DNA from 2 places in the Erwinia sp. TECH1 genome. Region 1 is predicted to be linked to the other one. Evidence: predicted binding sites of a transcription regulator. Region 1 holds the regulator's gene; the other holds the start of a gene.
What was found. Region 1 encodes PhoB, which activates phosphate uptake and scavenging genes when phosphate is short. Its sites were predicted from a motif close to CTGTCATAAAACTGNCNNAT; they were not measured.
Positions count from the first base shown of each region.

Region 1 (4,418 bases):
GTGCCGAGCGTATCCGAACCCACGCTGCTGAGGTTGCCCGCCAGCATCCCTTCGTTCGCGCCTGTTGCCGTGCCGCACAGCAGCAGCAGCGCCAAAAACCACTTTTTCATTTTTTTATCCGCCAGCTCAGTGAACCGCATTCTGAGCCAGTTCGTTGTTGACGATCAACCTTGCAGGCAGCGAGAAGCAGAAACAGGTTTCTTTACCCGGCTGGCTGGTAATTTCCAGACGGGCATGGTGATGGCTGAGCGCGTGTTTGACGATAGCCAGCCCCAGCCCGCTGCCGCCGGTCTGCCGCGAGCGCGCCTTATCGACGCGATAAAATCGTTCGGTCAGGCGAGGAATATGCTCGGCGGCGATGCCCGGCCCGTTGTCGCAGACCTTAAACTGCGCGCCGTGCGACGTCTTTTGCCAGCTGACGGTGATGCGCGTGCCGTCCGGCGTATGGTTGACGGCGTTATAGACGAGATTGGAAATGGCGCTGCGCAGCTGCTCATCGTTACCGAATACCCGCAGCTGTGGATCGGCGGAAAAGTGGATTTCGTGCCGCCCCTGGCTGAGCGTTTCCGCCTCGCGCTGGAGCAGCCGCAGCATCAGCGGCACATCGACTTTTTCCTGCAAATCAAGCGCGGGCGCGGCTTCGATCCGCGACAGCGTCAGCAGCTGTTTAACCAGAGCATCCATGCGGCGGGTTTGTTCCTGCATGGTATGCAGCGCCTTATTGCGCGACGGGCCTTCCAGCACCGCGTCGCTCATCATCTCCAGGTAGCCCTGAAGCACGGTAAGCGGCGTGCGCAGCTCATGGCTGACGTTGGCGAAAAAGTTGCGCCGCGCGCCTTCCAGCTGATGCATTTGCGTCACGTCGCGCGCCACCAGCAGCCACTGGCCTTCGCTATAGGGCATTACGCGGAACTCAAGATGGCGATGGCTGTTCAGCACCAGCGTCAGCGGCCGCGAGAAATCGCGCTGGCGCAGATAGAGGGTAAATTCAGGATAGCGCAGCAGGTTTAAGATATTTTGGCCGTTGTCTTCCGGCCAGCGCAGCCCCAGCAGCTGTTGCGCCAGACCGTTGCACCAGAAAATCGTGCCCTCTTCCGTGGTCAGCACCAGCGCATCCGGCAAGGATTCCGCGCCGCTGCGAAAGCGTTTAATCAGATGGCCCAGCTCCCGACGGCGGCGGCGGTTGCGCGCCTGCATCTGGTAAAGGCCGTAAAAAAGCGGTTCCCAGCTGCCGCGTCCGGTCGGCGGCGTGATGCTGCGATCGATCCACAGCCAGTGGGAAAGACGAAGCAGGTTAGCAAAATGCCAGCCCAGCACGGCCAGTACGGCCAGCAGCAGCCACCACGGCAGCCCGCCGACCAGCAGACCGACAATCAGCGCTGGCAGGCAGGCGAGCAGCAGCTCAAGCAGCAATCTCTTCCAGGAGAGGCGTTCCAGCACGATGAAAACTCCAGTGGGGACAATCAGTAACGCGCAGAGAAGCGGTAACCCGTTCCGCGCACTGTCTGCACCATACGATCGTGCCCGGTCAGTTCAAGTGCCTTACGCAGACGGCGAATATGCACGTCTACAGTACGATCTTCCACGTACACGTTAGTGCCCCAGACGTTATTAAGCAACTGCTCGCGGCTGTAGACGCGCTCGGGGTGCGTCATAAAGAAATGCAGCAGCTTATATTCCGTCGGCCCCATCTCCAGCGGCTGCGTTGCCGACATCACGCGGTGCGAGGAGGGATCCAGGCTCAGGCCCTGAATTTCAATCACCTCTTCCACCGCCATGGGCGAAATACGGCGCATCACCGCTTTGATGCGGGCCACCAGCTCTTTGGGCGAAAAAGGCTTGATAATATAGTCGTCCGCGCCCACTTCCAGCCCGCGCACGCGGTCTTCCTCTTCGCCGCGCGCGGTCAGCATCATCACCGGAATATCGCGGGTCATCGCCTCGCGTTTCAGATGGCGGATAAACTGAATACCGGTGCCGCCGGGCAGCATCCAGTCCAGCAGGATCAGATCGGGCCACGGCTCAATCAACAGATTAATGGCGCTGTCATAATCTTCCGCTTCTATCGGCTGATAGTCATTTTGCTCCAGCACAAAACACAACATCTCACGGATTGGGGCTTCATCTTCGACCACCAGAATGCGCTTAGCCATTATTGCTCCTGCGTTTGTGACGGAATGTCACTGGATATGCGGCGTCATTATGCGTCAGATTTATGACACTTTTATGAAAAAAGCGCCGGCTAATCATCAGTTTTATAACACTTTCAGCAGGATGGAAATGCGTAGCTGAGGTTTTTTGGCCAGGCGTTTATAATCGGCGTTTCGCTTACCTGACACTGAAGGGACGCTATGCGACTTATTCATACCGCCGACTGGCATCTGGGCCAGTTTTTTTACACCAAAAGCCGGGCGCCGGAGCATGACGCTTTTCTGACATGGCTGGTCGGACAGGTTGAGCAACATCAGGTCGATGCCGTGATCGTCGCGGGCGACGTGTTTGATACCGGCTCGCCGCCCAGCTACGCGCGCGAGCTTTACAATCGGTTTGTGGTCAGGCTGCATCAGACCGGCTGCCAGCTGATTATTCTGGCGGGCAACCACGACTCCGTCGCCATGCTGAACGAATCGCGCGAGCTGCTGGCCTGTCTGAATACGCGGGTGATTGCCGCCGCCAGCGAGGATCCGGCCGATCAGGTGCTGATGCTGAACCAGCGGGACGGTCAGCCCGGCGCGGTGCTCTGCGCTATTCCTTTTTTACGCCCCCGCGATATTACCGTCAGCAAAGCGGGTCAGTCGGGACGGGAAAAACAGCAGACGCTGCTGGAAGCGATTACTCACCACTATCAGCGCAGCTACGCGGCAGCGGTGCAAATACGCGGCGAGCTGCCGCTGCCCATTATTGCCACCGGCCATCTGACCACAATGGGCGTCACCAAAAGCGACGCCGTACGCGATATCTATATCGGCACGCTGGACGCTTTTCCCGCCCAGGCCTTTCCCCCTGCGGATTATATCGCGCTGGGCCATATTCACCGCGCGCAGCGCATCGCCGATACGGATCATATTCGCTACAGCGGCTCGCCCATTCCGCTCAGCTTTGACGAGCTGGGACGCGATAAAAGCGTGTTCCTGGTCGATTTCGCCGACGGCCAGCTACAGCAGGTCATGCCGCTGACGGTGCCGCTCTTTCAGCCCATGCAGATGATTAAAGGCTCGCTGGAAGAGATCGAGCGCCAGCTGCGCGAGATCCAGCCGCCGGAAACGGGGCAGAAAGTCTGGCTGGATATCGAAATCGCCACGCAAACCTGGCTCAACGACCTCCAGCGGCGTATCCAGGAACTGACGGAAAGCCTGCCGGTCGAGGTGGTGCTGCTGCGCCGCAGCCGCGAGCAGCGCGACAGCATTATCAGCCGGCAGAACAACGAAACCCTGAGCGAGCTGAGCGTGGAGGAAGTCTTTCAGCGCCGTCTGGCCGCCGAAGAAGAAGAGCCGGAGCGCATCGCGCGCGCCACGCTGCTGTTCAGCCAGACGCTGGCGGACATGGAGGAGCCATCATGAAGATCCTGACGCTAAGGTTTAAAAACCTCAACTCGTTGAAAGGCGAATGGAAAATTGACTTTACCGCCGAACCGTTCGCCAGCAACGGGCTGTTCGCCATTACCGGCCCGACCGGCGCGGGCAAAACCACGCTGCTGGATGCCATCTGCCTGGCGCTTTATCACGAAACGTCGCGGCTGGGTAAGCTGTCGCAGTCACAGAACGACCTGATGACGCGGGATACCTCAGAATGCCTGGCCGAGGTGGAGTTTGAAGTAAAAGGCGTCGCCTGGCGGGCGTTCTGGAGCCAGAACCGCGCACGCGGTGCCGTAGACGGCAATCTTCAGGCACCGCGCGTCGAGCTGGCCCGCTGCGACAATAACAAAATCGTCGCCGACAAGGTAAAAGACAAGCTGGAGATGCTGACCGAGCTGACCGGGCTGGATTTTGAGCGCTTCACCAAGTCGATGATGCTCTCGCAGGGACAGTTTGCCGCCTTTCTTAACGCCGACGCCAACAGCCGCGCCGAGCTGCTGGAGGAGCTGACCGGCACGGAAATCTACGGTCGCCTTTCCGCCAGCGTTTTTGAGCGGCATAAAAACGCCCGTGGCGCGCTGGAGAATCTGCGGGCGCAGGCCGCCGGGATGGCGCTGCTGGATAATGAACAGGTTCAACAACTTACGTTACAGTCAGCCCGGCTGCTGGCAGAGGAGCAGGCGCTCACTTCGCAGCTTCAGCATCGGCAGCAGCTGCTGCACTGGCACCAGCAGTACCAGACGGCGCTACAGGCAAAAGAAGCGGCCGTCGCCGGGCAGCAGGAGGTGGAAGCGGCCTGGCAGGAAGCGATGCCGCAGCTGAACCGGCTGCAACAGGCCGAAC
Region 1 covers NZ_JBSRZK010000001.1:1,299,505-1,303,922, reverse strand. Annotated here, with positions in the region: gene ACVWZ0_RS06010 (PstS family phosphate ABC transporter substrate-binding protein) at 1-110, opposite strand, end outside; gene phoR (phosphate regulon sensor histidine kinase PhoR) at 127-1,440, opposite strand; gene phoB (phosphate response regulator transcription factor PhoB) at 1,464-2,153, opposite strand; gene sbcD (exonuclease subunit SbcD) at 2,352-3,560, shown strand; gene ACVWZ0_RS05990 (SbcC/MukB-like Walker B domain-containing protein) at 3,557-4,418, shown strand, end outside.

Region 2 (4,418 bases), 1.1 Mb from region 1:
GGCCGACCACGATGGAGGGAGCGGAAAGCAGGATATCGTTGATAAAGCGGATCGTTTCCGCCAGCCAGCCTTTACGGCCATATTCCGCCAGATAGATACCGGCCATGATGCCCAGCGGCGTCCCCACGATGGTCGACCAGAAAATCAGCAGGCCGCTGCCCATAATGGCGTTAGCCAGACCGCCGCCGGCCGTATTGGGCGGCGGCGTGTTTTCCGTAAACAGCGCCAGCGTCATGCCGTCCACGCCGCGCGCGATGGTCGCCCAAAGGATCCAAATCAGCCAGAACAGGCCAAACGCCATCGTCAGCAGGGAAAGGGTCAGCGCGATGCGGTTTTTCATCCGCCGCCACGCCTGCATTTTACGGCGGGAGGCTTCCAGCTCCGCGCGGGACTGCATGGCTATCATGCTCATGAGCGTGCTCCTTCACTTTTCGCCAGGCGGATAATCATCAGCTTTGAACAGGCCAGCACGATAAAGGTGATCACAAACAGGATCAGCCCCAGCTCCATCAGCGCGGCGGTATGCACGCCCGATTCCGCTTCGGCGAATTCGTTTGCCAGCGCGGAGGTGATGCTGTTGCCCGGCATAAACAGCGAAGCGCTGTCCAGCTGGTAGGTATTACCGATAATAAAGGTCACCGCCATGGTTTCGCCCAGCGCGCGCCCCAGCCCCAGCATAATGCCGCCGATCACGCCGTTTTTGGTAAACGGCAGCACGATGCGCCAGATCACTTCCCAGGTGGTGCAGCCGATGCCGTAAGCGGACTCTTTCATCATCACCGGGGTCTGCTCGAAAACGTCACGCATCACCGAGGCGATATAAGGAATGATCATGATCGCCAGGATAATCCCGGCAGCCAGAATGCCGATGCCAAAAGCCGGGCCGGAGAACAGCGAGCCGACAATAGGCACGTTGGCCATCAGCTCGCCCAGCGGCGTCTGAAAATAAGTGGCAAACAGCGGAGCGAAGATAAACAGCCCCCACATGCCGTAAACGATGCTGGGGATGGCGGCCAGCAGCTCGATCGCCACGCCTAAAGGGCGACGCAGCCAGTTTGGTGCCAGTTCGGTGAGAAACAGCGCGATGCCAAAGCTGACCGGCACGGCGATAACCAGCGCGATAGCAGAGGTCACCAGCGTGCCGTAAATCGGCACCAGCGCGCCGAACTGTTCATTAGGCGCATCCCAGGTTTTGGTCCACAGAAAGGAGAGGCCAAATTTCTGAATGCTGGGCCAGGAAGAGACGATGAGCGAGACAATAATGCCGCCGAGCAGCAGTAAGACAATCAGCGCGGCCAGCTTGACCAGCGCGCCAAAAATGAGGTCACCCTGCTTGCCGGGAGCCTTGAATGTCGGCCTGGATGTAGCCATAAAATTCCCGATAGTGAACGTTTTTGGGCGGCACAGCGGCCGCCCGAAACTTATAGCCGTTTAGTCAGCTTAGTACAGCGCTTTGCCCGAGCTGTCTTTAATATTGGTTTTCCATGCGGCGCGGATCTGCTCTACGACGGAGTCCGGCAGCGCGGCATAGTCCAGGCTGGTGGTGACCTGGGCGCCGTTTTTATAGGCCCAGTCAAAGAACTTCAGCACGGCTGCGCCCTTCTCCGCGTTGGCCTGATCTTTCTGCATCAAAATAAAAGTGGTGGAGGTGATTGGCCAGGCGTTATCGCCTTTCTGGTAGGTCAGATCCTGCGCGAAGGATTTGCTCCAGTCCGCGCCTTTCGCCGCGTCGCTGAAGCTCTGTTCGCCTGGCGCAACGGCTTTGCCGTCGGCATCCAGCAGTTTGGTATAGGCCAGGTTGTTTTGTTTGGCGTAGGCGTATTCCACATAGCCAATCGAGCCAGGCAGACGCTGCACGAAAGCGGCTACGCCGTCGTTGCCTTTGCCGCCCAGGCCAGTTGGCCAGTTAACGGTGTTGCCTTTGCCAACTTTGCTGTTCCAGTCGCTGTTCACCTTCGCCAGATAGCTGGTGAATACAAAGGAGGTACCGGAACCGTCAGCGCGGCGCACCACGTTGATATTGGCATCCGGCAGCTTGACGCCAGGGTTCAGCTTAGTGATGGCCGGGTCGTTCCATTTCTTTACGTTACCGAGATAGATATCGCCAACGGTTTTGCCATCCAGCGTCAGTTCGCCGGATTTTACGCCGGGAATGTTCACCGCCAGCACCACGCCGCCAATCACGGTTGGAAACTGGAACAGGCCGTTTTTCTGCAAATCTTCTTCTTTCATCGGCGCGTCGGACGCGCCGAAGTCGACGGTCTTAGCAATAATCTGTTTTACGCCGCCGGAAGAACCGATCCCCTGGTAGTTAATCTGCGCGCCTGTTGCTTTGTTGTACTCGGCCGCCCATTTGTTATAGACCGGCGCCGGGAAAGTCCCGCCCGCGCCCGTCAGGTTGTCGGCGGCAAAAGCGGAAACCGCGCTCAGCGACAGCGTAACAGCCACCAAACGAGCCAGGTTTTTTTGCATCAGTGTCATATTCCCTCCAGGGGATAAAGTCAGTCTTTATACTGTTTTAGTATGATTAATGATTGCTGCTGGAGGCAAAATAGGACAGTTTGATGACAGTAAAATGTACACAATATGACAGTTTTGTGACGAACATCTTTTATACAGACATCCCAGAAAAGAGTGGATCGCCTTTGCAATCGCCCTGTTGTTACTTCGCTACGCCAGCAACGCGCGCGGCAGTTGCGTGACCCGGCTTCCGAATCGACGTCGTGTATCTTCCGGAAGCGCCGTCCATTCGTTGCGCTGACTTTTCTCTGCATAAAATTCATTTTTTATCCAATATTTAGCGGCCCTGAGTGGGCTAATATCAAAGCCGAAAACGCGATGGAGGACGATTAATTTTCGCTCTCGTTTATGGAATGAAATACGTTATTAAGGGAAATTTTTATGAAATACACAGCAAAAGTGATTATTGGCAGCCTGCTGCTGGCCGCCACAGCTGGGCTGGCGCAGGCAAATGAGCAACCACCATTATTATCAGGCGATGGTTACCTGTCAGACAGAGATAACCTGGTTGCCTATTCCGATTACAGTAAAGGTTTTTCCCGCTCTTTTCAGATTGGTGACATAAAAGCTCTTATTGACGCTAACAAGACGTTGCAGGAGAAGGTAACGCAGCAGCAGGAGAGGCTTGAAAAGCTTGAGCAGCAGGAAGAAACGAAGAAACTGGATAAACAGCTCCAGGAGCTGAAAAAAAGCGTAGAGGAAAAAGACCGGGCAAACAGGGAAACGCAAGCCACCGTGCAGAGCCTTAAGGATCAAATCAGCGATCTGAAAAGGACGCTGGATGAGGTTAACAACAAAGTGAAATAGCTTTAAAAACGCGCCGATCCTCTGCAGGATCGGCGCGGTAGTCGGTTACTCTACCGTGACCGATTTCGCCAGATTGCGCGGCTGGTCAACATCGGTGCCTTTAATCAGCGCGACGTGGTAAGAGAGCAGCTGTAGCGGCACGGTGTAGAAGATTGGCGCGATAATCTCTTCCACGTGCGGCAGCGGGATAATACGCATCCCTTCGCTGTTGGCAAAGCCCGCATCCCGATCGGCGAACACGTACAGCAGGCCGCCGCGCGCGCCCCTTTTCAATGTTCCACTTCAGCTTCCCGGCTGAAGCATGTGCCGTCAACGGACAAAGAGTGGATTAGAACATCCGTTATTTTCTCTGCCCGAAACGGCCAAAAATCCGAATTCAGACAGGGAAGCCGCACAGCGTTTACTCTCTGGCTTTTCACCGCGTATTATTCCCTGTAAAGAATGCAACGGACGCTAACACAAGGAGTGTGCCACGATGGCCGGACTGCAATTCCCCTGCACTCTATTCAAAACCCAAAAGCGGATGGACGATTACAGCGCCAGTGATATGCGCTGCGGCGATCTGACCGAAGCACGGTTAAAATCCTATTACGGGCTGGTAGATGTTTCTGCCAAAGCCAATCCTTATACCCTGACGAAAATCACCCCGTTTAATCAGCCACAGTCTATGTTTTACGGCTCCCGTGGAGCTGGCGAGAAAATTACCCGCCAGCAGTGCGCGGCGATCCTGTTTGATGAGTTTCGGGAGCGTTCCCCCTTGTTCTCGGTATATGGGCCTTACCGCCATTTGGCCGAAGAGATGATTACCCACATGCAACACGGCAAAGGTTCACCTTTCAGCAGTGTGAGCCTGAACAGGGCGCTGAAGGAGCATATTTTGTCCGATAACACACCAAACAGCACTCGCTTACGGTTAGGTGAGGCTATTGAAAAATATATTGACTGGAAAAATAAATGTTATCCGGCAAAAGATAAAGAGGAGTTGCGAAAAGCTATTCTCGAAGGAAAACTCCCCAAATTCGACCGCATTCAGGATAGTTTTAATGGTATGGGCATAACTGTCCACGACACCTGGGCAACACACATCACTA
Region 2 covers NZ_JBSRZK010000001.1:179,808-184,225, reverse strand. Annotated here, with positions in the region: gene pstA (phosphate ABC transporter permease PstA) at 1-412, opposite strand, end outside; gene pstC (phosphate ABC transporter permease PstC) at 409-1,371, opposite strand; gene pstS (phosphate ABC transporter substrate-binding protein PstS) at 1,441-2,481, opposite strand; gene ACVWZ0_RS00860 (hypothetical protein) at 2,902-3,327, shown strand; partial or broken gene ACVWZ0_RS00855 (glutamine--fructose-6-phosphate transaminase (isomerizing)) at 3,373-3,616, opposite strand; gene ACVWZ0_RS00850 (YPO3983 family protein) at 3,803-4,418, shown strand, end outside.
Region 2: the regulator PhoB is predicted to act here: its motif matches at 2,585-2,604, upstream of pstS (phosphate ABC transporter substrate-binding protein PstS).